4 regions of the Neorhizobium puerariae genome follow, and region 2 is predicted to be linked to each of the others. Evidence: riboswitches for the same ligand, from Rfam matches in the RefSeq annotation. Region 2 holds a riboswitch; each other region holds the start of a gene.

Region 1 (7,165 bases), on a different contig from region 2:
TCTCCTGCAATCTCGGCTCGCTGAACATTGCGGCGGCGATGGATTCCTCCGATTTCGGCAAGACGATCGAGACGGCGATCCGGGCGTTGACCGCAGTCTCCGACATGAGCCATATCGCCTCGGTTCCATCGATCGAGAAGGGCAATGACGAAAGCCACGCGATCGGCCTCGGGCAGATGAACCTGCATGGCTATCTCGCCCGCGAACGCATCTTCTACGGCTCGCAAGAGGGCATCGATTTCACCGACATCTACTTCTATACGGTGACGTATCACGCGCTGCGCGCCTCGAACCTTCTGGCGGCCGAGCGAGGTACGAGCTTCAGGGGGTTCGAGAATTCGAAATACGCATCCGGCGAGTATTTCGACAAATACACAGAGGCCGAATGGAAACCGGCGACGGAGAAGGTCGCCGGGCTGTTCGAGACGGCCGGCATCCACATCCCGACGCGGGAGGACTGGCTGGCGCTGAAACAGGCGGTCATGACCTCCGGTCTTTATAACCAGAACCTCCAGGCGGTGCCGCCGACCGGCTCGATCTCCTATATCAACCACTCCACCTCCTCGATCCATCCGATCGTTTCGAAGATCGAGATTCGCAAGGAGGGCAAGATCGGCCGCGTCTATTATCCGGCCGCCTTCATGACCGGCGACAATCTCGAATATTATCAGGACGCCTACGAGATCGGTCCGGAAAAGATCATCGACACCTACGCTGCGGCCACCCGGCATGTCGATCAGGGCCTGTCGCTGACGCTGTTCTTCCGCGACACGGCGACGACGCGCGACATCAACCGGGCGCAGATTTACGCCTGGAGGAAGGGCATCAAGACCATCTACTACATCCGGCTGCGCCAGATGGCGCTGTCCGGCACCGAGGTGCAGGGCTGCGTGTCTTGTACGCTCTGACCTGATTTCAGCCGCGGGCCTTCGAGCGCGTGGCCCCCTCATTCGCCTGCCGGCACCTTCTTCCCGATGGGAAGAAGACAGATGCGGCATGCGCGGCGTCCTCCTCTCTCCTTCGGGAGAGGGCAGGGTGAGGGGGCTCCGGGCACCATCACAATTTGTCGAGGAAATCCATCAATGAACGTCGCCATCAGGCCGATCTCACGCATCCGAGCCATCAACTGGAACCGCATCGAGGACGACAAGGACCTCGAAGTCTGGAACCGCCTCACAGGAAACTTCTGGCTGCCGGAAAAGGTGCCGCTGTCGAACGACATCCCCTCCTGGGCGACGCTGAAGCCCGAGGAGCAGCAACTCACCATCCGGGTCTTCACGGGCCTGACCCTGCTCGACACGATCCAGAACGGGGTCGGCGCCGTGCGGTTGATGGAGGATGCGGCCACGCAGCACGAGGAGGCCGTGCTCTCCAATGTCGCCTTCATGGAGGCGGTGCATGCGCGCTCCTATTCATCGATCTTCTCGACGCTCTGCCTGACGCCGGATGTCGACGATGCCTATCGCTGGTCGGAGGAGAACGAATTCCTGCAGCGCAAATCCGCGCTGATCATGGAGCAGTATGCATCCGGTGATGCGCTGAAGAAAAAGGTCGCCAGCGTCTTCCTCGAAAGCTTCCTGTTCTATTCCGGCTTCTATCTGCCGATGTACTGGTCGAGCCGCGCCAAGCTGACCAACACTGCCGATCTCATCCGCCTCATCATCCGTGACGAGGCGGTGCACGGCTATTACATCGGCTATAAATTCCAGCGCGAGCTTGAGCGGCTGGGCGAGGAAAGGCGGCAGGAGATCAAGGATTTCGCCTTCGACCTGCTGCTCGAACTCTACGACAACGAGGCAAAGTACACGGAAGACCTTTATGACGGCGTCGGACTGACCGAGGACGTCAAGAAATTCCTGCATTACAACGCCAACAAGGCGTTGATGAACCTTGGCTATGAGGCACTGTTCCCGTCCGAAGCCTGCAAGGTCAATCCCGCGATCCTTTCGGCGCTCTCGCCGAATGCCGACGAGAACCACGACTTCTTCTCCGGGTCAGGATCGTCCTATGTCATCGGCAAGGCGGTGGCGACCGAGGACGAGGACTGGAATTTCTGACGACTGCGTGTATCGTTGGGTCCCGGCGCTGCTGTTGCCGCGCTTTTTGTCGATCTTTCCGTGCCCATTGACAGGCGCCTGGAAAGTCGACAGTTTCGTACCATTCCGAGGGGAGCATCGTACGATGCTGAGATGGCGGTGAGCCGGACCCTTGAACCTGATCCGGGTTATGCCGGCGTAGGAACGGAAATGGCGTCGCCGACGATACTTTCTCTTCTCCGCTTCACCTGGATCTCCGTGATTGGTTTGTCTGGAGATCGAACGATGATATCTGCGCTTCGCTTTTTATTCGAGGAATGTCCGGTAGCGGCCTATCATCGCGGCTGACCACGTCATGCGCGCGTCTCATGCAGGTCTTGGCATCATCGTGCTTGTCGCTCTCTGGCAGACGGGCGTCTGGCTGTTTGCGCCGCCGAGATATATTCTGCCGTCGCCGATGGCGGTGGCCGCCGCCTTTCTGCATCAGCCCGGCTTTCTGCTGCGGCACAGCATCATCACCCTGACGGAGATCGTCCTGGGGCTGCTGTTCGGCGCCGTCCTCGGCGCCGCCACCGCCTTCGGGGTTGCGGCATTGCCGCTTCTCGGCCGCCTCGTCTGGCCGATGGTTCTGATCCTGCAGGCCTTTCCCGTTTTCGTACTCGCTCCGATCCTGGTTCTCTGGCTCGGCTTCGGCCTAGCCTCGAAGGTGGCAATGACGACAATCATCATCTTCTTCCCGGTTGCCTCGGCATTCGCCGACGGGCTGCGGCGCACCGACCGGGAAATCCTCGATGCCGTTTCGCTCGACGGCGCCCATCACTGGCAGGCTCTTGTCGGCATCCGGGTGCCGCTGGCGATCCCGAGCCTCGTTTCCGGCCTTCGGGTTGCCGGGCCGCTGGCGCCGCTCGGCGCCGTCGTCGGCGAATGGGTCGGCGCGTCCGGCGGGCTTGGCTTCGTCATGGTTCAGTCCAATGCCCGCATGCAGACCGATATGGTGTTTGCGGCAATGGCCGTGCTCGCAATCCTCACGCTCGCACTACGGCTTCTCATCGATCGGCTGACAGTTGGCCTGGCGCCCTGGGCCAGCGAAGCCGATCCCACATCCTCACCCTCGTTCAGGAGTTCTGCACGATCATGATCCGCATCCTTTTCGCCTCCTTCGTGGCGCTTGCCGGCGCGCTTGCGCCTGCCTCCTCGCAAGCCGCCGACAAGCTCACCGTGCTTCTCGAATGGTTCGTCAATCCCGACCATGCGCCGATGGTGATCGCCGGGGAGCGGGGATTGTTCACCGCTGCGGGCCTCGATGTGGAACTGATCCCTCCCTCCGACCCCTCCGCGGTGCCGCGTCTGGTATCTGCCGGTCAGGCGGATATCGGCATCCACTACCAGCCCAATCTCTATCTCGACCACGAAGCCGGCCTGCCGCTCGTTCGCTTCGGGACGCTTGTCGAAACGCCGCTCAATACGGTGACGGTGCTGGCGGACGGCCCGGTCAAAAGTCTCAAGGACCTGAAGGGTAGGAAGGTCGGTTTTTCGGTGACCGGTTTCGAGGACGCCATGCTGAAGCGCATGCTGGCCTCCGAAGGTCTCACCAACGAGGACGTGGAACTGATCAACGTCAACTTTTCCCTGTCTCCCTCGCTGATCGGCGGCAAGGTGGATGCGACGCTCGGCGGCTTCCGCAACTTCGAACTGACGCAGATGAAGCTCGAAGGACATGAGGGACGCGCCTTCTTTCCCGAGGAGCATGGCGTTCCGGCTTATGACGAGCTGATCTTCGTCACGCGCCGCGATCTCGCGCAGGACGGCAGGTTGCCGCGGTTTCTCGCGGCCGTGGAACAGGCCTCGATCTATATCACCAACCATCCGCAGGAGGCATGGCGTCTCTTCGTCAAGGCCTATCCCAACCTCGACGACGAACTGAACCGGACGGCGTTCTTCGATACGCTGCCGCGTTTCGCAAAGCGCCCGTCCGCTCTCGATCGTGCCCGCTACGCCCGTTTCGGCGCCTTCATGCAGGAGATGGGGCTGATCGAGGCTGCACCGGCTCCAGACGACGTCGCGGTCGAGATCCGCTAGATCGCCACAATGAAGTCCCGCGCAATGATATCCGAGCGCCTCAGTCGGAAGAGGCGGTTGCTCATTGCGCAGGACATCGCGCCGGCTTCATGTCGGCCTCAGGCCGCCTGGCGATCCCAGCTTGCGAAAGGATCGGGCAGGTTGCGCCACAGTTCCGGCATGAAAACGGGGCTGTCGATCAGGCAGGCGTCGAGTTCGGTGCGGATTTTCTCCTCGCTCATCGGATCGGCGCCAATGAAGACGATTTCCTGCCGCCGGTCGCCCCATACCGGGTCGAGATAGGGTTTCATCATCGCAGCGAAACCGGGATCGCGCGGCCACTGCTCCCTCGCCACGGCGGCCCACCACAGCCCCATCTTGCCGGTCCTGACCAGCGATCCGGCCTGACTGATCTCACCGACATGGAGCGGACGCGTCGCCAGCCAGAAGAAACCTTTTGCCCGCACCACGCCCGGCCACGACCGCTCGACAAAGCGTTGGAAGAGCATGGGTTCAAAGGGCTGCCTGGCCCGGTAGACGAAAGAGCGGATGCCGTATTCCTCGGTCTCCGGCACATGGTCCTTGAAGCCATGCAATTCCTTGAACCACAGAGGATTCTGCTCGGCTTTCCCGAACTCGAAGCGGCCCGTGCCAAGCACGTCCTCGAGGTCCACCCTGCCGAAATCGGCCTCGATCAGTTTCGCATCCGGGTTGAGTGCGACGATGATCTTCCGCGCCGCGTCCCGTTGCGCGGCCGTGGCGGTGCTGACCTTGTTGAGGACGACGACATCGGCGAACTCTATCTGTTCGACGAGCAGATCGACGATGGTACGGTTGTCGCCGTCGCCGGCTGTCTCTCCGCGATCGGCGAGGAAGTCCGCGGAACCGTAGTCGGCGAGCAGGTTCGCAGCATCGACCACCGTGACCATGGTATCGAGCCGGGCGACATCGGAGAGGCTCCGGCCCTGTTCGTCGCGGAAATCGAAGGTCGCAGCAACGGGAAGCGGTTCGGCGATCCCGGTGGATTCGATCAGCAGGTAGTCGAAGCGGCCTTGTTCGGCGAGCGCCCGCACCTCGTTGAGAAGATCGTCCCGCAGCGTGCAGCAGATGCAGCCGTTGGTCATTTCGACAAGCTGTTCCTGTGTGCGGGAAAGGTTGGCGCCACCCTCCCGCACAAGCGCGGCGTCGATGTTGATCTCGCTCATGTCGTTGACGATGAGCGCCACCCGCATCCCCTCGCGGTTGGCGAGGATATGGTTGAGCAATGTCGTCTTGCCGGCGCCGAGAAAGCCGGAAAGAACCGTGACCGGAAGCTTCCTCTTCATATGTCCATCTCCATTCATGTTTGTAGTTCGACGAGCGGGCGACGTAGCCGGGGCACAGGGTTTCAGGGCTTTGGCCCCGGTCGGCTTCGGACCTTCGACGCTCCGCTGTTTTCGGCGGGCCAGGATACGGGGCCGCCGTCTCGACCCCGTATCTGCACATCTCACATCAATGAGATGCGCCGGAACCGCCCACCGCGACGATGGAGAAAGGCTGCCCTTCGACCGGGATCGTGCGGGTTTCCTTCAGCGTTTCGGCGTCGATGACGCGCACGAGCGCATGGCGGGGATCGGTGAGGGCGATCCGGCCGTCGGCGACCGCCAGGCGCGGCCGCGGGTCTCTCCAGTGTCCGTCCTTGCTATAGGGCTCGGTGACGTTCGCCTTGCGGACGATTTCGCCCTTGATGACGTCGAGGACATGGAGATTGCCGTCTTCGGTGAGGATATAGGCATTGCGGGGATCGGCGGGATCGAGGATGAAATCCACCCGCCGGGTCGGGAGTTCGACGAGGCGATAGGGCTCCTTGCCGTCGGGGTCGATCAGCACGACCTTGTCCTCGCCGTAGTTGCCGAGAAAGAACTGCATCGTCCTGCCCCCGAGCAGGGTGCCGACATAACCCTTGGGAAGGTTTTCCGGATAGTTCAGCATTTCGAGCTTCGGTCCCCCGGTGCCGCCGGGCCGCGCGACCAGAACGCCTTCCTTGCAGCCGACCGCGATAAGGCGCGCAGATGTGGCTTCGCCGTGGAGATCTGTGCATTTCGTGATGTCGCCGACCTGTTCGCCCTTTTCGTCGATGACCCTCAGGCCGATGCGTGGCGGCAGCTCGTCCGGTTTCGTCTTGGCTTCGGTATCGGGGGCGGACACCAGCACGAATTTGCCCATCGTGACCGCGACGCCGTGATGGGGAGCCGTGGTATCGATCGTTCGCACGTCGGCCTTGCCTTCGAGAAGCGCGGCTTCATCGATAATCTCGGCCTTGCCTCCGCGATCGTAGAAAAGGATCGCGTGATCGTCGTGCGGCACGACATGGAAAGGGCGTTTCCCCTCGAAGGTTACCGGCAGCAGGCCGGCATCCGATACATCCAGATCGCGATGTTCGCCGTGGTCGGAGAACTCGATGCCGGTCCTGATCACATGCACGATATCTGAATCCGACTGCGTCGCGAAGACGGTCTGGCCGGATGCGCTGGCGGTCAACGCCGCATAACCCTTCGTGTCGTAGCGGCCAAGTTCCTTGCCGCTCTCGAAGTCGATGGCGCGAACGACCGGTTGGGTATGATCGGCGACGAAGAGCCGCCACGCTTCCTTCGTCTCGTGATCGTCGTCGGCAAGAGTTGCCTGCGCGACGAAGACGAGACCGGCCGCGACGGCTGCCATCAGGCGGTTTCGGGTGACATTCAAACTCATGGGTTTCCCTTCCCTGGTTGCAAAAAGAAGTGCGGATAAAACGGATCGCGATGCGGCCTGGATCGGCCTGCGGCGGCTTCGTGTCCTCTCTCCTGCCGCCGGCGGATACATCGTCGCTACATATAAATGATACGTTATTACATAACTTTCCGTTTGACGAACGTAATAACATTACATACACAGGCGGTGTCAACCCCCGGAGTGACCATGACCGACACCTGCCTGCGCTTCGACGATCTCACGCTCGGCTATCACGGCCATCCGGCCGTCCACCATCTGACGGGCAGGATCTTGCGCGGCACTCTGACGGCCGTGATTGGCGCCAATGGTTCGGGCAAATC
Region 2 (7,165 bases):
CTGCAGCCGGGCTTCCTGCAAAAGCAGCTTCCCCATCAGCCCCATCACCGCGACGCTCAAGATCGCAAAGGCAAATATCAAGATATTCTTGATGGAAAATCTCATCCTGTTATCCCCCAAAATAATCGCCGTCCGAAATTCCCGGTCGCAGGCAAGCATCTGGCGACGCCACCACGGCCGGGCACACAATTTCAGGAGAATTACTGGCAGGAATTGGATAAGTTTCCCTTAAGATCAGAGGATTGCGGCCTACTGATCATATCACCTTGCGTCACTTATATTAGAAGATAGTCACGGCATCCGCACCCGCAGCAGCCTCAGGGCGTTGATCGTCACCAGAACGGTCGCGCCGGTATCCGCAAGGATGGCCGGCCAGAGGCCGGTGATGCCGATGATCGTCGTCACCAGGAACACCGCCTTCAGGCCGAGCGCGATGGTGATGTTCTGGTAGATGTTGCGCATCGTCCGCTTCGAAAGCTCGATCATCCCCGCAATATCGCCGACCCGGCCGTGCAGCACCGCCGCATCCGCCGTTTCGAGCGCCACGTCCGTGCCGCCGCCCATGGCGATGCCGACGTCCGCGGCTGCCAGCGCGGGAGCGTCGTTGATGCCGTCACCCACCTTGCCGACGACGAAACCCTCGCGTTTCAGCTCGCCGACGATACGCTGCTTGTCCTGCGGCAGCAGTTCGGCGCGCACCTCGATACCGAGTTCCCTGCCGATCGCGGACGCCGTCCGGGCGTTGTCGCCGGTCAGCATCACCGTCTTCACGCCGGCATCCGAAAGCGCCTTGAGACCAGCCTTCGCATCGGCCCGCGGCTCGTCGCGCATGGCGATCGCGCCTGCCAGCACGCCGCCGACGATCAGCACCGAAACAGTCTTTCCCTCGTCGTTGAGGCTGGCGATCCGCTTCGAATGGGCGGGCGGCAAGGCGACGCGCTCGCCGGCAGCCTTGGGAGAACCGAGGAAGACCTCCTGGCCTTCCACCATCGCGATGACGCCCTTGCCGCCCAGCGCCTTCGCATCGCTCGCGGCGGGAATATCCACCTCGTCCTCCGCAGCTTTCGCAAGGATCGCGACGGCCAGCGGATGGCTGGAGCCCGTCTCAAGGGCCGCGGAAAGGCGCAGCACGTCCTCGGCATTGCGGCCGAAGACGATCACGTCGGTCACCTGCGGCCTGCCGGCCGTCAGCGTCCCGGTCTTGTCGAGCGCCACCGCCGTCAGCTTGCCGAGCGTTTCGAGCACGGCGCCGCCCTTCATCAGCAGGCCACGGCGCGCGCCGGAGGAAAGCGAGGCGGCGATCGCGGCCGGTGTCGAAATGACCAGGGCGCAGGGGCAGCCGATCAGCAGGATCGCAAGGCCCTTGTAGACCCACTCGCCCCAGCCGGCTCCGGAAACGAGCGGCGGCAGGATGGCCACCAGAGCCGCGACCACGACCACGCCCGGCGTGTAATAACGCGAGAAGCGGTCGATGAAGCGTTCGGTCGGCGCCTTCTTCTCCTGCGCCTCCTCGACCAGCCGCACGACGCGGGCGATCGTATTGTCCGCGGCAGCGGCGGTCACGCGTATGCGCAGCGCCGCATCGCCGTTGATCGTGCCGGCGAAGACGGCATCGCCGGCATCTTTGGCGACCGGCGTGCTTTCACCCGTCACCGGCGCTTCATCGATGGCGCTTGCCCCCGCGACGATGACGCCGTCGGCCGATATCCGGTCTCCCGGGCGCACGAGAATGATGGAGCCGATGGCGAGGCTTTCGGCCGGCACCTCGCGGGTCCTGCCCCCTTCCCGGCCGTCCACTTCGAGAAGCGCGTTCTTCGGCACGAGGGCGGTCAGGCTCTGGATGCTCTGCCGCGCCCGCCCGGCCGCCACACCTTCCAGCAGTTCCCCCACGAGGAAGAGGAAAACGACGGCGGCCGCCTCTTCCGAGGCGTCGATGACGACGGCGCCGACGGCGGCGATCGTCATCAGCATCTCGATCGAGAACGGCGTGCCGGCAAGCGCCGCCATGATGGCGCGACGGGCGATCGGCACCAGGCCGATCAGCATCGCGGCCGTGAAGATATACGGTTCGTAGGCCGGAACCAGATGGCCGAGGCCATATGCGGCTGCGAGCGCCGCCCCGACAAAAATCGTCAGCCGGCCCTTGGCGCTTTTCCACCACGGCCCCTCCATCGGCCCGTGGTCGTGGCCGTGCAGACCCTCGATCTCCTGCCCGGCGTCGGCGCGGTGATCGTGCCCGCCGCCATGGCGGTGCGCGTGGCCATGCGCTCCCTCGTGGTCGTGGCGGTGCTGGCCATGGTCATGCGTGCAGTCCGGTCCATGCACATGGGCGTGCCCTTGCGCATCGTGATCGTGCCCATGATCGTGACGCTCCGCGCCTGCCGGCGGCTTCTTTCCCAGTGCACGCAGTGAATATCCCAGCCCGGTCACTTTCCTTTCGATCGCGGTCAGGTCGCTGGTGCCGTCATGATCGACCGTCATCGTGCCCGCGGCGACGGACACGGAGACATCTTCAACACCCGGCATGCGGCGCACCGCCGTGTCGATCTTGGTCGCGCAGCTTGCGCAATCCATGCCGCCGACCTTGTACCGGGCCTGATTTGTCACCGTCATCATCTCTCTCCTTCTGGATCGAGCACCTGCTTACAACCTATAGCGACTAGAGCTTCAAGGGCGTTTTTCAAGAATTTGCTGGCGGTCACCGGCCGATTTGCGCTAAGCCTCGTTTCTGACAGGGGCGTCCGGCGAAAGCCGGGCTGAGAAGCACCCTTTGAACCTGAACCAGATCATGCTGGCGGAGGGAGTCGTCCGGGCCTTCTACTCATCGCGCCCGCGCCTGCCCCGCCCAACGAGGCGAGAATGCAGACAATCTCCTTCCCTGGCGAAACGCCCGGCCAGTTGCTGGCCGCGATGCGCGCCCAAAATCCGCTCGTGCAGAACATCACCAATTTCGTGGCGATGAACATCGCGGCGAACGTGATGCTTGCGGCGGGAGCTTCGCCTGCCATGGTGCATACGCAGGAGGAGGCTGGCGAGTTCGCCCGCATCGCCTCCGCGCTGACCGTCAATATCGGCACGCTCTCGCCGGATTTCCTGATGGGCATGAAGGAGGCGGCAAAAGCCGCAGGAGAAACCGGAAAGCCCTGGATACTCGATCCCGTCGCGCATTTCGCCACCGGCTATCGCCGCGCCGCCACCGCCGAACTCATGGAATTGAAGCCCGCCATCATCCGCGGCAATGCTTCCGAAATCATCGCGCTTGCCGGCAGCAGATCGAGCGGCCACGGTGTCGACAGCGGCGACCCGACCGAGGCCGCGGAAGGTTCCGCCACAGCGCTTGCCCGTCAGAGCAGCGCCGTGGTCGCCGTCACCGGCGAGGTGGATTTCGTCACCGATGGCCACCGTTCGGCGCGCATCATGGGCGGTTCGGACCTCATGCCGCGCGTCACCGCGCTTGGCTGCTCGCTGACCTGCCTTGTCGGCGCCTTTGCCGCGACAAGGCCGGAAAAGCCTTTCGAGGCAACGGTCGCCGCGCTCGCCATGTTCGCGGTTGCCGGCGGCCAGGCGGCTGCCGAGGCCTCTGGTCCCGGCTCGTTCTCTCCCGTCTTCCTCGACCGGCTCGCGGCACTTTCGCCCGAGGCGCTCGATGCCGAGGCCAGGATCACGGGCGCATGAAGACCTTCGATCTTTCCGTCTATCTGGTCCTCGACCCCGATCTCTGCCGCGCGATCGGCATGGTGGAGACGGCCCGGCTCGCCGTTGCCGGAGGGGCGACCATCGTGCAGCTCCGCGACAAGCAGGCCGATACGGCCGCGATGATCGAAACCGGCCGGGCGTTGAAGGCCGCGCTTGCCGGCACCGGCGTGCCGCTGATCGTCAACGACGACGTCGAGGCGGCGATCGCGATCGGCGCCGAAGGCATCCATGTCGGCCAGAGCGACATGGCGGCGGCAACGGCGCGCGAGCGCGTCGGCCGCGGCATGATCCTCGGCCTTTCCGTCGAAACGGAGGAACTGGCGCGGCGGGTCGATCCTTCGATCGCCGACTATGTCGGCATCGGACCGGTCTTCGCCACCGCCACCAAACCGGACCACGAGCAGCCGGTCGGCTTCGAGGGGCTCGCGCGCATCGTCGCGGTGGCCCCGGTTCCGGCGGTCGCGATCGGCGGCCTGAAGGCGGAGCATGCAGGCCCGGTGCTTGCGGCCGGAGCAAGGGGCATCGCCGTCGTCTCGGCGATCTGTGGCCAGCCGGACCCGGAAGCCGCCGCCCGAAGGATTGCGGACGAGATCGAAAAGGCACGCGCATGACGACCAGACCGATGATCAGGAATGTTCTCTCCATCGCCGGTTCGGACCCTTCCGGCGGCGCCGGCATCCAGGCGGACCTCAAGACGTTTTCGGCGCGCGGAGCCTATGGCATGGCCGTGCTGACCGCGTTGACGGCGCAGAACACCCAAGGCGTGACCGGCGTGCATACCGTGCCCGCCGCCTTCGTGGCGGAGCAGATCCGCGCGGTTTTCGCGGATGTCCGCGTCGACGCGGTGAAGATCGGCATGATCGCCAATGCGGAGATTGCCGGGGCGATCGCCGACATGCTCCGCTCCCGTCATGACAGCCTGCCCATCGTGCTCGACCCCGTGATGATCGCCAAGGGCGGTTCGCCGCTGCTTGCTTCCGATGCGGTGGCGGCCGTCGCCCACCAGCTGATGCCGCTCGCCGCGGTCGTCACCCCCAACCTGCCGGAAGCCGCGGCCCTGCTCGACGAGCCGGTCGCCACGACCCGCGAGGCCATGGCCGACCAGGCCCGGCGCCTCCAGCGGATCGGGCCGAAGGCGGTGCTGGTGAAGGGCGGGCATCTGGAAAGCGAAGACAGTCCGGATGTGCTGGCCGACGTGGCCGGCATCCATTGGTTCGAAGGCAAGCGCGCGCCCACCAGGAACACGCACGGCACGGGCTGCACGCTCTCCAGCGCGATTGCCGCCGAGCTTGCCAAAGGCGCCGCGCCGGCAGACGCGGTCGCCATCGCCAAGGCCTATCTCGCCGGCGCCATTGCCGCCGCGGACGAGCTTTCCGTCGGCACGGGCCACGGACCCGTGCAGCATTTCCATGAATGGTGGAGGTGAGGCTCCATCGGCAGCGCGCTTCGTGCGCCCGTTCGGACGCGCGGCGCTCCAGGTCAGTGGAGCGATTGGGTGTAGACGAACTTCGGCATGCTCCATCCGAAACGGAGCGCCAGGATGCGCAGGGCCAGCCCGACCGTCATCGCAACGGCCGTCGTAAGGTCGTGGGAAAAGCCCAGGCGCAGGCCGGCAATGTAGATCAGGCCGGTTGCAACCGACACCGTGGCGTAGAGTTCCGCCCGAAAGAGCAGCGGAACCTCGGCGCATAGAACATCCCGCAGCACGCCGCCGGCACAGCCGGTGATCAGGCCCGACGCGATCACGACGATCAGCGGCATGTCGAGGCCGATCGCGACATTGCAGCCGATAACGGTGAACAGCACCAGTCCCACGGCGTCTAGGAACAGGAAAAGGCGTCGCAGATGGTGCATGTAGCGCGCGATCACGATCGTCGCAAAGGCCGCCACGCCGGTGACGACCAGATACGACGGATGCTGAACCCAGGAGACCGGATGGTGGTCCAGCAGCACGTCGCGCAGCGAGCCGCCGCCGAGCGCGGTTACGCATCCGAGCAGACAGACGCCCACCCAGTCCATGTTGCGCCGCCCCGCCGCCAGCGCGGCGGTCATGGCCTCCGCGACGATGGCGATGAGATAGAGAATGTGAAGTATCTGTTCCGATCCCATCATCAGGGCGAACTCCCGAAATATTTCAGCCGCAATTTCGCGATCGTCCCGTCTTCGTGAAGATCGAGGATCTGCAATGTCACAGGCCTTGCCAGATCGCTGTCGTGAGGGAAAGCGAAACCGTATTTGTCGGGATGGAAGATGTTGCCGACCACCGCGACCTTCTGTTCGGGGTGGCCGTGCGCATAATATTCCAGTATCGGCGCATCGCCGACGATGGCGTCGACCTCGCCCGCCTTCATCGCGGCGACGGCCACGTCTATGTCGGGATAGGGCCGCGAGGCGATGCCCAATCCCGTCACGTAGTTCTCAGCGACGCTTCCGGTGAACACGCCAACTGTCCTGTCCGGCAGGTCGGCGAGCGAGTTGATCCCCTGGCTGATGGAAACCGCGGTCATCACGCTCGTCACGGAAGAGGTGATATAGGCGATCACCGCGATTCCGCAGACCATCCAGATGGCCGACCAGATCCGCCCCATCCAGCCGAAAAGGTTCTTGCTGCGCGACATGCGCCCGGTCATCGCGGTCGCGATGACCTGATAGAAACTTTCCGCAAACCCCTCCCGCCAGCGCTTGGGAAAATCCGGATCGAACCGCCGGTCGAATACGGTCAGGCCCAGGGTGGCGGCGAGGATGACGAACAGGAGCCAGGCATAGGCGCGCAGATGCCCGGCATTTCCCAGCCCCGTCACCACGCTCCAGAAACCGCCGGCTCCCCGGTCCGGCACCATGATCCGCAAGCCGGCATCGAACCACGGCTGGGTGAACGACACCACTTCGGCGCGCTCGCTGGTGATCGTCAGATTGGTCACGGCGGCGTCGATATCGCCCTTGCGCATCGCCTCGACGAGATCCCTGAACGTGGGATAGGTGACATAGTGCGTCGCGAGATTGAGGCGGACCGCCGCTGCGTCCCACAGATCGATCGCCATGCCCGAATAGCTGCCGCCCTCCTGCGCCGTGACGAAGGGAGGGCTGACGTAGAGCCCGACATTGACGGTGCGGCTCGCGGCCGGGGCGGGCGCCTGCGCCCGGGCGTGCCCGCCGGCGATCAGGCAGATCGCGAGGATTGCCCAGACGACCTGCAAAGGTTTGCGGCAGGCATCCCGGAAGCCACGGCACATGCCCCGGAACATCCCTCGCCGCCGCTCCGGACGCCGTGCGATCCCGGAATGCCATGAGAGGCCCGCGCCCCTCTCATGGCTTCCCTTCTGTCGATTGTCTTTGCAACTCATACCGGATACGAACTTAGCCGAAGTTTTGCCCAGCGCCAAAGCGATGGCGCAATTGATGATGGTATCTCCCGATCGCCTTGCGATGCCGGTCATGTGGCGGCACCCGGACGGGCCTTGATGTCGCC
Region 3 (7,165 bases), 180 kb from region 2:
GATCCTCACGAGCTGCGGGCAAAGCCCATCCTGATCACCGCGACGGGCGGCGGGGACCGGCATGCCTTGATGGTTGAACACCAGTTGCGGCCGCTCTTCGGTTTCTTCATGGCTCATACGCTGCCGACGGCGGTCTACGCCTCGGACCGCGATTTCACGGACTACAGGGTTTCGTCCGAACCGCTTTCCCAGCGGATCGCCGCCGCCGTCGGCGAGCTCGCGACATTCGTGCCGTCCCGGCGTCATGCGCTGGCCGCGGCGGAATAGTCTGCGGGACCTCCGCTGAGCAACGCATGTCGCAGTTCGTCCGGCCGGTCATCCGCAAGCATCGACTTCGCAAAAAATGGAGGCTCGCATGAAACTGGATTTCTTACGGAGCATCGTCAAGGCGGTCGGTTACAGCGCCCCGGGCGCACGAGATCAGCAGTCTGGAACATCGCCGACGCCCGTCGGGCAAAAGGCGCGTGCCGGTGACGAAGACGAATACCGTTACGGACGCGACTACGAGCTCTTTTACTGGATGCCCGGGCAAGGTCCCTGGTATTATTAAAGGAGGGTCCGGGCATGGCGCTTGCTTTCGATCTTCGGCGACCCGCCGGCACATCGCCTCTGGGCAAGGTGCTGCCCTATCTGCGCTCCGGCACAGACATCTGCCTGATCGCGTCGTCCTTCGTCTTCCTGTTCGCCGTTATCTTCGGGGTGTTCTGATGCAAAGGCGCGTGGGCTGCGTCGCGCAACCGGCAGCGTGCAGGTTTGCATGAGCCAGATTCTCATCCTCCCCGGACTGTTCGGATCAGGCGAAGGACATTGGCAGCAGCACTGGCTGCGGGACCATGCCGAGGCGCGCCTCGTCCACCAGGACGATTGGGATCGGCCCGATCTTCCCGCCTGGATGGCGAAGCTTGAGGCGGCGCTGGAAGAGGCGGGAGAGGCCTATCTCGTCGCGCACAGTCTCGGGTGCCTGCTTGCCGCCAATCTGGCCGACCGTCCCGTCGCTCGCAAGGTCCGCGGCGCCTTGCTGGTCGCGCCCTGTGACCTGTGGACGACCGATCCCCTCCATCCGGGACAGATCTCGTTCGGTACGATGCCGACACGCAGGCTGCCTTTTCAGAGCATGGTGGTCGGCAGCCTGAACGACGTCTACATGACCATCGACCGTCTCAACATGTTCGGCCGGCTGTGGCATTCCGAGGTCAGGAATATCGGCCTCGCAGGCCATATCAACATCGCAAGCGGCTTCGGCCGATGGCCGAGCGGTTATGCGCTGCTGGAAAAGATGAAGGCCCGTGCGCGCCACCTGAGGCCCCGGCGTTCCTCCGTGGCCACGGTGGCCTGAAGGAACCGCCGGCGTGCCTGATCATCGTGAACAGCGGTCAAAGTTCCTTCCGCAGGCCGAGCCGGTTTCAGAAGACATGCATCCCGAAAACGTGGCGGATTGCCGGCAACACTGCAATACATGGAGAACGAACAGATGCCTGCCACGCGAATAGAAACCAGGCGCGGCTGGATCGGAACTCGCCGCCCTGACGTTATCGAGGCAGTCCAGCGCGCGCTGCTGACCGGACTGAAACTGCCCGAGGACGATCGCTGCGTCCGTCTTCTGGAATACGACCATGATGCGATGATCGTTCCTTCCGGAAGGGGAGCCTCTTACACGGTTGTCGAGATAACCCTGTTTTCAGGACGCACCCTCGAGGCCAAGCGGCGCTTATATGCTGCACTCGTTGAAGAGCTCTCGGTTTTTGGCGTGCCTGCGGATGACATCAAAACCGTTCTTGTCGAGGTTCGGCCGGAGAATTGGGGCCTGCGGGGTTCACCTGCAAGTGAACTCGATCTTGGCTACAGGATAGATGTCTGAGGCCGGAGGCGCATCGGGACATCTTCCGGCACTCGACCGAGGATGAACGCCGTGCCCTTGACGGCGATCGGACATCGGCCATAGTGTGTCACCAAATCACCAGGGGAGTCCCGTCAAGGGGCTGAGATATTGCTGAGCGATCTCGCGGCGCAGTGACCCGTTGAACCTGATCCAGTTCACACTGGCGTAGGGACGGTGCAAGTGCCGACGAGTCGCGAATTTTCGCCTGATCCGCGCCGGCGTGCTTTCAGCGTCCCCTGCTTGAGGACTGGGTCTCCAATGTCAGTTGGAGCTCGCCATGCATGTCACCGACAGGCCGCAATCGTCAGGGATGCGCATTCTCGTCAGGGGGGCAGGCGTCGCCGGCCTTGCGGTGGCGCGGGAGCTTGTTGCGCGCGGCTGCGCCGTGGAGATCGCGGAAAGAGGAGCATCGGTCGGAGCCGGCGCCTCATGGCTGGCCGGCGGAATGCTGGCGCCCTGGTGCGAGATGGAAAGCGCGGATGCGCGGGTCTTGTCGGAAGGCTTGAGCGCGGCCGACTGGTGGGATGCGGCGACGCCCGGCCAGGTCGTGCGCAAGGGTACGCTGGTCGTGGCGCCGCAGCGCGACATGGCCGAGCTTGCCCGTTTCGCATCCCGTACCTCGGGATACGAGTGGCTGGACGAAGAGGCCATCGCCGGGCTTGAGCCCGCGCTTGCCGGGCGTTTCCGCAAGGGACTCCATTTCCGCGAGGAGGCTCATCTCGATCCCCGGCAGGCGCTTCAGGCGCTTTACCGGTCGCTTGAGGCCGAAGGTGTCCGCTTCCGTTTCGGTGCCCCGGGCGATCTTTCGGGCCGCGGTTATGATCGGGTGATCGATTGCACCGGCTCGGCTGCGATCGGGCAGGTTGGTGCGCTGCGGGGTGTCCGCGGCGAGATGCTCTACCTGCGGACCGAAGAGATTGCCCTGTCGCGCCCGGTCCGGCTGCTGCATCCGCGTCATCCGGTCTATATCGTGCCACGCGGCGATGCCCGCTTCATGGTCGGTGCGACCATGATCGAGAGCGAGGCGGATGGGCCGCCCAGCGCGCGTTCCCTGATGGAACTGTTGAATGCGGCCTATGCGCTGCATCCGGCCTTCGGGGAAGCCCAGGTCGTCGAAACCGGCGCCGGGGTTCGCCCCGCCTTTGCCGACAATTTCCCGCGCCTGCTCGACATCGGGCAGACGCTCCACGTCAACGGCCTCTACCGTCATGGTTTCCTGCTGGCGCCGGCGATGGCGCGGCAGGTCGCCGATGGATTGGCCACACCCCGCATGACACAAGCACTGACAGGAGCAATGTTATGAGACTGATCGTCAATGGCGAAGATCACGAACTCGAAGCCTTGACCCTCACCGACGCCATGGCCCTGCTCGAATATGAAGGCGGCTGGCTGGCGACGGCGGTGAACGGCGAGCTCGTTCACCGCGAGGACCGGAGCGATTGCCGTCTTGTCGAGGGCGACCGGATCGAAATCCTCGCCCCGAAGCAGGGAGGCTGAAATGATCTCGTTTTATGGAACCGAAAGCGCTTCCCGGCTTCTGCTCGGCACGGCGCGATATCCTTCGCCGGCCGTTCTGGAGGAGGCGGTGCGGCGATCCGGCACCGGGATCGTCACCGTTTCGCTCAGACGCGAGACAGCCGGCGGCAAGGCGGGCGGGGCGTTTTTCGAGATGATCCGGGCGCTGGGCGTGCGGGTGCTGCCCAACACCGCCGGGTGCCACTCCGTCTCCGAGGCGGTGCTGACCGCGAAAATGGCGCGGGAGCTCTTCGGCACCGACTGGATCAAGCTGGAAGTGATCGGCCACCACGACACGCTGCAGCCGGACGTCTTCGCCCTGGTGGAAGCGGCGCGAATCCTGGCGGGCGAGGGCTTCAAGGTGTTTCCCTATACCACCGACGACCTCGTCGTCGCCGAGCGTCTGCTCGAGGCCGGCTGCAAGGTGCTGATGCCGTGGTGCGCGCCGATCGGCTCGGCCATGGGACCCGTCAACATGATGGCCCTGAAATCCATGCGCGCGCACTTTCCCGACGTGCCTCTGATCGTCGATGCGGGCATTGGCCGTCCGTCGCATGCGGCCATGGTCATGGAACTCGGCTACGACGCCGTGCTGCTCAACACGGCGGTTGCCGGGGCAGGGGAGCCGGCCCTGATGGCCGAGGCCTTCGCGCGCGCCATCGACGCCGGCCGCAGCGCCTATCTCGCAGGCCCGATCGAACCCCGCGACATGGCCGTTCCCTCGACCCCCGTCGTCGGCAAGGCGGTCTTCGCATGAAGCTCGATCCTTTCTATCTGATCGTCGACAGTTCCGACTGGATCGAAAGGCTGGTGCCGCTTGGCGTCAGGCTGGTGCAGCTGCGCATCAAGGAGCGGCCGGAGGAGGAGCTTCGTGCCGAAATTCTCCGGGCGAAGTCGATCTGCGCGCGATACGGTTCCCAGCTCGTCGTCAACGATTACTGGCGGCTGGCGATCGAGGAAGGTTGCGATTTCATCCATCTGGGGCAGGAGGACCTCGCGGCGGCCGATCTGCCGGCCATCAAGGCCGCGGGTTTGAAGCTCGGCGTTTCCACCCATGACGAAGCCGAGCTTCAGGCCGCGCTCGCCGCCGAACCGGACTACGTGGCGCTCGGTCCCGTATATCCCACCGTTCTCAAGCAGATGAAATGGGCGCCGCAGGGATTGCAGCGGATAACCGGCTGGAAGAAGCGCGTCGCGCCGCTTCCGCTGGTGGCCATCGGCGGGCTGACTGTCGAGAGGCTGCGGGGCGTGTTCGACGCGGGCGCCGACAGCGCCGCCGTCGTCACCGACATCACCCGGAATGTTGACCCGGAAGCACGAACGCGCGAATGGATGGAAGAAACGGCGTCATTGCGGGCCAAATGACCCGCAATGGTTGCATGACTTGCTTCGACGCGCTTGAGTAGATACCTGCTGCGAAACCGGTTGCGACGCATATGGAGGCGCTGGATCATGCGACGGCCGGTCGCCGCTTGTGGAGGAAGACATGCCGACGATATGTGCTGTGGAATGGCCCGACGGACTGCTGCCGGAAAGTGACATGTGGCGGCGGATCAGGGATGAGGTCGATGGAATTCGACCGGACATCATCGTCACCAACGAGATGCCGTTCGGAGCCTGGCTTCCGAAGCAGGCGGATTTCGACGGCGACGCCGCACGCCAATGGGTGAACCTCCACGAGCGTGCTCTTGACGCGCTGCGGGATCTGGCGCCGGCAGCCGTCATATCGTCGCGCCCGGTGCTTGCCGGCGACCGGCTGGCGAACGAGGCTTTCGCCCTGGAGGGAGGCCGCTACGAGATCCTGCACCACAAGCAGCTTTTCCCGGCGGAGGAAGGCTGGGAGGAGGAGGCCTGGTTCGCTCCCGCCATATCCGGCTTTGCGACGAAAAAGATCGGCGGCGTAGAGACCGGCATCCTGCTTTGCACGGAGCTTATGTTCAACGAGAAGGCCCGCCACCTGGGGCGCTCCGGCGCTCAGTTGATCGCCGTTCCACGGGCGGCGGGCATGAACCGGTTTTCCTGGCAGACCGCCGGTTCGATGGCCGCGATCGTCTCCGGCGCCTATGTCGTGAGCTCGAACCGCGTCGGAAATGCCGCAGGCGGCCCACCGATGTTTGGGGGAGGTGGCTTTACCATCGATCCTTCCGGCAAGGTGATCGGCAGCACCGCAAGCGATCGGCCGATCATCACCATCGAGGTCGATCTGGCCGGAGTCGATACGGCCAAGCATGAATATCCGGTCTATGTGGATGAGCGACATATCCGCGAGGAGCGATGAACCATCGCCGGTCGCGCCAGGGATATGATTTTTTCGCTGGCGGCTCATGTCCGTCGACGGGGGTGAGCGCTACATCTGCGAAATTCGCCTGAAAAAGATCGATCTCGTGTCGGATCGGCGAAGTCTGGTTCGTCCTAGGCCTGTCCACTCCGTCAATTCAAGAGGATCACGACCATGCCGAACACCATACGCCTGCACCGCGTTCTCGCATCCAGCCCGGAGAAGGTCTATCGCGCGTTCATCGAGGCGGACGCGCTCGCCAAATGGCTGCCTCCGAACGGCTTTGCCTGCACCGTGCACCACCTGGAACCAGCCGTCGGCGGCAAGTTCAGGATGTCCTTCCGCAACTTCACAACGGGCGAAAGCCACACCTTCGGCGGTGAATATGTCGAGCTCGTCCCGGGTGAGCGCCTGCGCTATACGGACAAGTTCGATGACCCCAACCTGCCTGGCGAGATGGAAGTCACCGTCACGCTGAAAAAGGTCCCGGTCGGGACCGAGGTGGATATAACGCAGGCGGGTGTGCCGGACGTCATTCCGCCCGAAGCCTGCTATCTTGGCTGGCAGGAGTCGCTGCGAAACCTTGCGAGGCTGGTCGAGCCGGAGATCAACCAATAGCGCTTCCGGGCTGTAAACATGGCGAAAGCTCCGTCGCCGCGTTGCCACCGTCGGCGGGCACGCCGCATGCGGTGCCGGACCAACAGCCTCAAAAATTCAACGGCGGCTCCGGCGGCGCGCTGACGGAGCCGGCTGCAACCGGCGGAATCGAAAACGTCCGGCATGCTGATCCATGCCGGACGTCGTCGTCATGTCGGTTCACGCGACCCTTTGGTCGAAGTATCCGGCGGATACCGTCATTGCCTGATGGGGATGGGCGGCGGCGCCGATCTTGAACTGGCCGAGCAGTTTCGTGAGCGCGGCTGCTTCTCGCGCGAGGCCGTGGCTGGCGGCGGTGGATTGTTCGACCATCGCGGCATTCTGCTGGGTTCCCTGATCCATGGTGTTCACCGCGGTATTGATCTCCTGCAGGCCGATCGACTGTTCGCGCGCGGCCTCGACGATCGCGGCGACATGGCGGTTGATCTCCTGCACCTGCCCGACGATCTCCTCCAGCGCGGTGCCGGTCTCGCCGACGAACTGGACGCCGGTCCGCACCTGGCTGCTGGACGCGATGATCAGCGTCTTGATCTCCTTGGCCGCCTGGGCCGAGCGCTGGGCCAGTTCGCGGACCTCCTGGGCGACGACGGCAAAACCCTTGCCGGCCTCGCCGGCGCGGGCCGCTTCCACGCCGGCGTTCAACGCGAGGAGATTCGTCTGGAATGCGATGTCATCGATGACGCCGATGATATTGCCGATTTCGTCCGAGGATTTTTCGATCTCCCGCATGGCGGTAACGGCATTGCGAACGACGGTGCCGGACTTTTCCGCTCCTTCGCGAGTGCGTGCGACAAGCAAACCTGCTTCTTCCGCTCGACGGGTCGCATCTTTGACCG
Region 4 (7,165 bases), on a different contig from region 2:
CTCGACCAGAAACGCGAGGACCTGAATCCGGAAGACACCTTGTCCCACTACCTGACCGACGGCCGCGGGGAGACCTTGCTCGTCAACGGCGAGCAGCGCCACGTCGCGGGCTACATGAAGGATTTCCTGTTCCAGCCGGAACAGATGATCCGCACGCCGATCAAGAACCTGTCCGGCGGCGAGCGCGCCCGGCTGATGCTCGCCCGCATCATGGCCAAACCTTCCAATCTGCTGATCCTCGACGAACCGACCAACGACCTCGACATCGAGACGCTGGACCTGCTGCAGGAGATCGTCGCCGGCTACAACGGCACCGTCATCCTCGTCAGCCACGACCGCGACTTCCTCGACCGCACCGTGACCTCCACCATCGCACCCGCCAATCCAGAGGCGCCGGACGGCCGCTGGATCGAATATGCCGGCGGCTATACGGATATGCTCGCCCAGCGGAAAGGCGCCCTGGAAGAGAAGCGCAAAGCGGAGAAGGCGGAAAAGCCGAAGACCGACGCCGCCGCGACCGAGGCGCCGAAAAACAAGGGAAAACTCTCCTACAAGCAGAAATTCGCGCTCGAAAACCTGCCGAAGGAAATGGCGAAGGCCGAGGCGGAAATCGCTTCCCGGGAGAAGAAGATGGCCGATCCCGATCTCTTCGCCAAGGACCCGGCCGCCTTCAACCGACTTGCCGCCGAAATGGAGAAACTTCGCGAGAGCCTGACCAGGATGGAGGAAGAATGGCTCGAACTGGAAATGCTGCGCGAGGAGCTGGAAGGCTGAGCTAACGAATTGTTAACTCTAACAGCCATTTAGAGCCGGAATATTTGTCACGAAACGGAACATTCCTGTACCTCTGCCCGTTCGGTCCGCACCGATGGCAGGAATGGCGATCGACCTCCCTGCCGGAATTGAGAACCGGGAATCGTGTGGGGACATCCAATGCTGACAAATGTACCGCGTCGTCGGCCGCCCAGTGAAGCAGCGAAGCAGCGGGTGTTGATCGTGGAGGATGAATTCCTCATCGCGCTCGACATCGCCGAAACCGTCGAGAACATGGGGCTGAAAGTCACGGGTCTTGCCAATGCCCGCAAACACGCGCTGGAGCTTGCGCCCCTTGCCGATATTGCCATCGTCGATGTCAATCTGACCGATGGCAGGACCGGACCGGACATCGGCCGCGAGCTTGCCAGGCGATACGGCGTCACCGTGATCTTCATGACCGGCAATCCTGACGACCTGAAGGACGGCGTGGAAGGTTCCCTCGGCGTTCTCACCAAGCCGGTCATGCCGGAGGCCGTGGAAAGAACCATCGACTATGCCGTCACCGACCGTCTCGGCGGCACGACGGCCGCACCGCGCGAACTCAAGGTCTTCCGGCGGAATTCGCATTGAGCGAAAAATTTCCGTCTGCGTGTCGGTTTCACGCTTCCTTCTTCGTCCTTGGATAGAACGCGCGATCATGCGCGTATGGCAAATGGAGAGGAGACCGGCATGCGAATGATTTTTGTGAACCTGCCCGTGGCCGATATCGACGTTGCGACCCGCTTCTACACGTCACTCGGTTTCACCAGGAACCCGAACTTTTCCGACGAGACGGCGAGTTGCATGATCGTCAGCGAGCAGATCTACGTCATGCTGCTCGAACACGAGAAGTTCAGGGACTTCATCAACGGCGACATCGCCGACGCCCGGCGGGTGAAGGAGGTTCTGAACTGCCTCTCCGCCGGAAGCCGCCAGGAAGTCGACGACTTCAAGGCCAAGGCCCTGGGCGCGGGCGGCGGAGAGTGGAAACCGAATATCGAGATGGGTCCGATGTACGGCTGCAGCTTCCAGGACCCGGACGGACATGTCTGGGAAATCATGTACATGGACATGAGCGCAGGCTGATCCACACCGGAATCTCCAGGAGGTGCCGGAAATCGCTTCCAATTTTCGGCGCCTCGCCCTCGCGGCGTCGCCCACTTGCAAGCCAATCCCGCCGCCGCTACATCTGGTCCGCTCTAACGGGGTGCCACGCGGTTTCGCGTGGCTGAGAGGCTTTTGCCAACCCGCGGAACCTGATCCGGTTAAGACCGGCGGAGGGATTAGACGGCTCCTCATCAGCGCCTATTCCTCTTGCAACGACCAAAGGAGGCGCTGATGCGCAGGCTCATTGTTTCGATGTTCGCGGCTGCGGCCGCACTTTCCATGTCCGTGCCCGCCGGGGCGCAGGAAAAAACCCTCACCGTCTACACCTATGAGAGCTTCATTTCCGACTGGGGTCCCGGCCCCAAGGTCAAGGAAGCTTTCGAGAAGACATGCGGCTGCAAGGTGAACTTCATCGGCGTCGCCGATGGCGTGGCGCTGCTCACCCGCCTGAAGCTGGAAGGCCCGAAGACCGATGCCGATATCGCGCTCGGCCTCGACACCAACCTCATCTCCGAAGCCAAGGCGACCGGCCTGTTCGAACCGCATGGCCTCGATACAGCCGCCGTCAAGGTACCGGGCAACTACACCGACGACACCTTCATTCCCTATGACTACGGTCATTTTGCAGTCGTCTACGACACCAGGGCCATAAAGACCCCGCCGAGGAGCCTGAAGGAACTGGTGGAAGGCGACCCGTCGCAGAAGATCGCGATCGAAGACCCGCGCACCTCGACGCCCGGCCTCGGACTGATCCTCTGGATGAAATCCGTCTATGGCGACAAGGCGCCGGAAGCCTGGGCAAAGCTCAGGAAGCGCGTGCTGACGGTCACCCCCGGCTGGTCTGAGGCATACGGCCTGTTCGCCAAAGGCGAGGTACCCATGGTCTTTTCCTACACGACCTCACCCGCCTATCACATGGTCGAGGAAAAAACGGACCGTTACCAGGCTGCCGCCTTCTCCGAAGGCCATTATATCCAGATCGAGGTCGCCGGCATGCTGAAAGGCGCCGACGACAAGGACCTGGCAAAACAATTCCTGAAATTCATGATCTCCCCGGCTTTCCAGGAAATCATCCCCACCACGAACTGGATGATGCCGGCTTCGAAGACGTCCGCGCCCCTGCCGGACGCGTTCGACAAGCTGGTCCAGCCGGGGAAAACGTTCCTGATGGGCTCGGATGAGGTGGCGAAGAACCGCCAGCTCTGGATCGACGAATGGCTGACAGCCATGAGCATGAACTGAACGCATGCTGACACGAACCGAACGAAGATGGGGAATCGCCGGGGGCCTCCTGAGCCTGACCGGCATAACCCTCTTCGTTGGCGTCGCCGCCTGCGCGCTGCTGTCCTGGGATGCCGGTGGCGCGGGCAGCCGGTTCTTCACCGCCTATACCTGGCGTGTCCTGCAATTCACCCTGTGGCAGGCGTTGCTTTCCACGCTGCTGTCGGTTGTCTTTGCGCTTCCCGTTGCGCTGGCGCTCGCACGGCGGCCGGGCTTTCCCGGCAGGCTGTGGATCATCCGGCTGATGGCGCTGCCGATGGGCCTGCCGGTGCTGATCGGGGCGCTCGGATTGATCGGCATATGGGGCCGGCAGGGCTTTATCAACAGCCTGCTGTTGAAACTGGGCCTCGAACAGCCGGTCAGCATCTACGGCCTTTCAGGCATCCTGCTGGCGCATGTCTTCTTCAACCTGCCGCTTGCCGCGCGGCTCCTGCTCGCCGCCCTGGAACGCCTGCCTGCGGAATACTGGCTTCTCTCCTCGGGCCTCGGCATGAAATCGCTTTCGGTCTTCCGTTTTGTCGAGTGGCCGGCGGCGCGGGGCGTCATCCCCGGCATAGCCGGGCTGATCTTCATGCTCTGCGCAACAAGCTTCACGCTCGTGCTTGTGCTGGGAGGTGGTCCCGCGGCGACCACGCTCGAAGTGGCGATCTACCAGTCGCTGCGTTTCGACTTCGACCCGCCGCGCGCCATCGCGCTCTCGCTCCTGCAGATCGGCATCACGGCGATGATCCTGATCGCAATGGCGCTCTTTCCGGCACCCGATGACGCGGTCTTGACGGCTGGCCGGCCAACCCGCCGCTTCGACGGCCGCGCCTTCCCGGCACGGCTTTGGGACGCATTCGCCATTGCGGCAGCCACGGCTTTCCTGATCCTGCCGCTCTCGTCCATCGTTCTGGCCGGGCTGCGGGCCGATCTCTGGGCTCTTGCCGCAAGCCCCCTCTTCCTTCGCGCCGCATGGACCAGCTTTGCGATAGCGCTTGCGGCCGGCTCGATGGCCGTGCTGGCATCGCTGGCGATCATCGCAGCGCAGGCGACGGTCATCGACATGAAACGGCCCGGCAGAACCGCCAGGGGATTTTCCGCCCTGCTCGGTGGCACGTCCTCGCTGGTACTGCTGGTGCCTCCGGTCGTGCTCGGCACAGGCTGGTTTCTGGTGCTGAGATCGTTCGGCGATGTTGCGCGATTTGCGCCGGCACTGGTGGCCTTGATCAACATGCTGATGGCCCTGCCCTTCGTCATGCGCGTCCTGGCGCCGGCAGTCGAGGCCCATCGCCGGCAAACCGGAAGACTGGCCGCAAGTCTTGGGATTTCCGGCCTCGCCAGGCTCCGGAAGATCGACCTGCCGGTTCTGGCAAGACCGCTCCTCACCGCCCTCTCCTTCGCCATGGCTCTTTCCCTCGGCGATCTCGGTGCCGTGGCCCTGTTCGGCTCCAGCGACCTCACCACCCTGCCCTGGCTTGTCTATAGCCGGCTATCCAGCTATCGGACCAATGATGCGGATGGGCTGGCGCTTATCCTAGGCCTGATCTGCCTGGCGCTGACGATGCTGGGCGCGACGGGACAACGGAGGGCAGGACATGACTGACGGCATCGTGCTGGAAAAGGTCGAGATCGGGCTCGGAAACAAGAGCTTCCGGTTCGACTGTGCCTTGCCTGCCGGTGCGGTAACCGCGGTTACCGGCCCTTCCGGCTCGGGAAAATCGACCTTCCTCAATCTCATCGCGGGCTTCGAGACACCGGACAAGGGGCATATCGTAATCGCTGGTGAGGATGTGACGGACAGGCATCCGTCCGAGCGACCCGTTTCCCTGATCTTCCAGGAAAACAACCTCTTTGCGCATCTCGACCTGTTTACCAATATCGGTCTCGGCATCAGCCCGTCGCTGAGGCTCACGGCGGACGACAGGGAGGCGATCTCCGGCGCGCTGGGCCGGGTCGATCTCCGCGGCTTTGAAAAACGCATGCCGTCGACGCTTTCCGGCGGCGAAAGGCAGAGGGCCGCCTTCGCACGCGCACTCGTCCGCAGGAAGCCGGTATTGCTGCTGGACGAACCCTTTGCCGCACTCGACCCCGGATTGCGGCTTTCGATGGCGAACCTCCTTCTCGCCCTGCATCGCGAAACCGGCAATACCGTCTTGATCGTCACCCACGATCCCGATGAGGTGGGCCGGCTCGCCGACCATGCGATCTTCATCGACGAGGGGCAGATTCTGTTGCAGGGGCCGGCGAAAGAGTTCATGACGCGGCGGGACATTCCCGCGATTGCCGAATTCCTCTCCGGCTGACCTCCGTCCCGTAGTGACGCCGTTCATCCGCGCGATCACGTTTCAAGACCGGCGCGCGCCGTCCGTTATCGCGCCGCCACAATTTGGACGTGCCGCGGTGGCATCGCGACACAGCGATGGGATTTCTCTTTGCAAACGCGCCGGTAAGACATATCTCATTGGGATATCTGTGCATGCAACGCGAGAATCGCTTAGCGTACATGGAAGAAGGACCGGCTTGGGTCGAGAAAGCCTCTCCGAAGCCGGAGGCGGACCTTGGGAATGATGGTGCGAAACACGAGGACGATGAGGCGCGATACGGCAAGCGGAGCAATCTTGCAGCGAAGCCGCTTCATGCTGGGCTTCCGGGTCCTGAGCACCCTGCTGCTCGGCGGCGCCGTGCTGACCGGTTGCCAATCGGTCTTCGAACAGGCCTATACGCCGAACGTCTCACCTTCGGACAAGCCGCAGATCGTCGATGAGGTGCAGAAGAACGATCCGCGAGCGCAGATGGGCGCTCGGGAACATCCCCGTATCGTCGCAAGCTACGGCGGCGAATATCGCGATGCAAAAACCGAGCGGCTGGTCGCCCGCATCGCCGGCGCGCTGACGGCGGTCTCGGAAAACCCGAGCCAATCCTTCCGCATCACGATCCTGAATTCCCCGGCGATCAACGCCTTCGCCCTGCCGGGCGGCTATCTCTACGTGACGCGTGGCCTGCTGGCGCTCGCCAACGACGCATCCGAGGTCGCCGCGGTGCTTTCACACGAAATGGGGCACGTAACCGCCAACCACGGCATCGAGCGGCAGCGACGCGAAGAGGCGGAAGTGATTGCGAGCCGCGTGGTCGCCGAGGTGCTCTCCAGCGACCTCGCCGGCAAGCAGGCGCTTGCCCGGGGCAAGCTGCGTCTCGCGGCCTTCTCCCGTCAGCAGGAATTGCAGGCGGACGTCATCGGCGTAAGGATGCTGGGTGAAGCCGGCTACGATCCCTACGCCGCCGCCCGCTTCCTGGACTCCATGGCCGCCTATGCCCGCTATTCCGCCGTCGACCCGGATAGCGATCAAAGCCTGGACTTCCTGTCTAGCCACCCGAATTCCGCCCAGCGCGTAGACCTTGCCCGGCGCCATGCCCGCAATTTCGGCCAGGAGGGAAGCGTCGGCGACAAGGGACGCGACTATTATCTCGCCGGCATCGACGGCCTGCTCTATGGCGACAGCCCTCAGGAAGGTTATGTTCGGGGACAGACGTTCCTTCACGGCAACCTGGGAATCCGTTTCGATGTTCCGCCCGATTTTCGCATCGACAACAAGGTGGAGGCCGTCCTGGCGACCGGCCCGGGGGAAACGGCCATCCGTTTCGACGGGGTCGCCGCCAGTGACAACAACAGCCTCACCAACTACCTGACGAGCGGCTGGGTGGCCGGCCTGCAGCCGGAGACGGTACATGAAATCCAGGTGAACGGGCTGCCTGCCGCGACCGCGCGCGCTTCCGCCGACCGCTGGGATTTCGATGTCACCGTCATCCGCGTCGACAAACAGATCTTCCGCTTCCTCACCGCCGTTCCCAAGGGTAGCGCCGCCCTGCAGACGTCGGCCGACCTGTTGCGGGCAAGCTTCCGCCGGATGACGCGGGAAGAGATCGCCGCCCTGAAGCCGCTGCGGGTTCGCATCGTCACGGTTGTCCAGGGCGATACGGTCGCTTCCCTCGCCAGCCGCAT

The links. A riboswitch is a leader RNA that binds a small molecule or an ion and turns the genes downstream of it on or off. The one in region 2 is predicted to bind thiamine pyrophosphate.
Region 1: it holds a riboswitch for thiamine pyrophosphate, as region 2 does, so the genes downstream of both, ACFFP0_RS25480 (ABC transporter permease) here and thiM (hydroxyethylthiazole kinase) in region 2, are expected to answer to the same signal.
Region 3: it holds a riboswitch for thiamine pyrophosphate, as region 2 does, so the genes downstream of both, thiO (glycine oxidase ThiO) here and thiM (hydroxyethylthiazole kinase) in region 2, are expected to answer to the same signal.
Region 4: it holds a riboswitch for thiamine pyrophosphate, as region 2 does, so the genes downstream of both, thiB (thiamine ABC transporter substrate binding subunit) here and thiM (hydroxyethylthiazole kinase) in region 2, are expected to answer to the same signal.

The regions. Positions count from the first base shown of each region.
Region 1 is NZ_JBHMAA010000032.1:205,365-212,529, reverse strand. Features, by position in the region: gene nrdE (class 1b ribonucleoside-diphosphate reductase subunit alpha) at 1-908, shown strand, start outside; gene nrdF (class 1b ribonucleoside-diphosphate reductase subunit beta) at 1,083-2,057, shown strand; TPP riboswitch at 2,156-2,258, shown strand; gene ACFFP0_RS25480 (ABC transporter permease) at 2,392-3,174, shown strand; gene ACFFP0_RS25475 (ABC transporter substrate-binding protein) at 3,171-4,115, shown strand; gene ACFFP0_RS25470 (GTP-binding protein) at 4,214-5,419, opposite strand; gene aztD (zinc metallochaperone AztD) at 5,586-6,824, opposite strand; gene aztA (zinc ABC transporter ATP-binding protein AztA) at 7,032-7,165, shown strand, end outside.
Region 2 is NZ_JBHMAA010000008.1:322,991-330,155, forward strand. Features, by position in the region: gene ACFFP0_RS06890 (methyl-accepting chemotaxis protein) at 1-105, opposite strand, end outside; gene ACFFP0_RS06895 (heavy metal translocating P-type ATPase) at 292-2,613, opposite strand; TPP riboswitch at 2,724-2,820, shown strand; gene thiM (hydroxyethylthiazole kinase) at 2,860-3,675, shown strand; gene thiE (thiamine phosphate synthase) at 3,672-4,307, shown strand; gene thiD (bifunctional hydroxymethylpyrimidine kinase/phosphomethylpyrimidine kinase) at 4,319-5,122, shown strand; gene ACFFP0_RS06915 (trimeric intracellular cation channel family protein) at 5,176-5,808, opposite strand; gene ACFFP0_RS06920 (transporter substrate-binding domain-containing protein) at 5,808-6,929, opposite strand.
Region 3 is NZ_JBHMAA010000008.1:140,195-147,359, reverse strand. Features, by position in the region: gene msuE (FMN reductase) at 1-267, shown strand, start outside; gene ACFFP0_RS06030 (hypothetical protein) at 356-550, shown strand; gene ACFFP0_RS06025 (hypothetical protein) at 565-708, shown strand; gene ACFFP0_RS06020 (RBBP9/YdeN family alpha/beta hydrolase) at 758-1,336, shown strand; gene ACFFP0_RS06015 (tautomerase family protein) at 1,472-1,858, shown strand; TPP riboswitch at 1,950-2,069, shown strand; gene thiO (glycine oxidase ThiO) at 2,190-3,182, shown strand; gene thiS (sulfur carrier protein ThiS) at 3,179-3,376, shown strand; gene ACFFP0_RS06000 (thiazole synthase) at 3,378-4,151, shown strand; gene ACFFP0_RS05995 (thiamine phosphate synthase) at 4,148-4,759, shown strand; gene ACFFP0_RS05990 (carbon-nitrogen hydrolase family protein) at 4,881-5,672, shown strand; gene ACFFP0_RS05985 (SRPBCC family protein) at 5,847-6,290, shown strand; gene ACFFP0_RS05980 (methyl-accepting chemotaxis protein) at 6,489-7,165, opposite strand, start outside.
Region 4 is NZ_JBHMAA010000014.1:210,376-217,540, reverse strand. Features, by position in the region: gene ACFFP0_RS12865 (ABC-F family ATP-binding cassette domain-containing protein) at 1-774, shown strand, start outside; gene ACFFP0_RS12860 (response regulator) at 934-1,386, shown strand; gene ACFFP0_RS12855 (VOC family protein) at 1,486-1,881, shown strand; TPP riboswitch at 1,989-2,095, shown strand; gene thiB (thiamine ABC transporter substrate binding subunit) at 2,155-3,144, shown strand; gene thiP (thiamine/thiamine pyrophosphate ABC transporter permease ThiP) at 3,149-4,768, shown strand; gene ACFFP0_RS12840 (thiamine ABC transporter ATP-binding protein) at 4,761-5,468, shown strand; gene ACFFP0_RS12835 (M48 family metalloprotease) at 5,802-7,165, shown strand, end outside.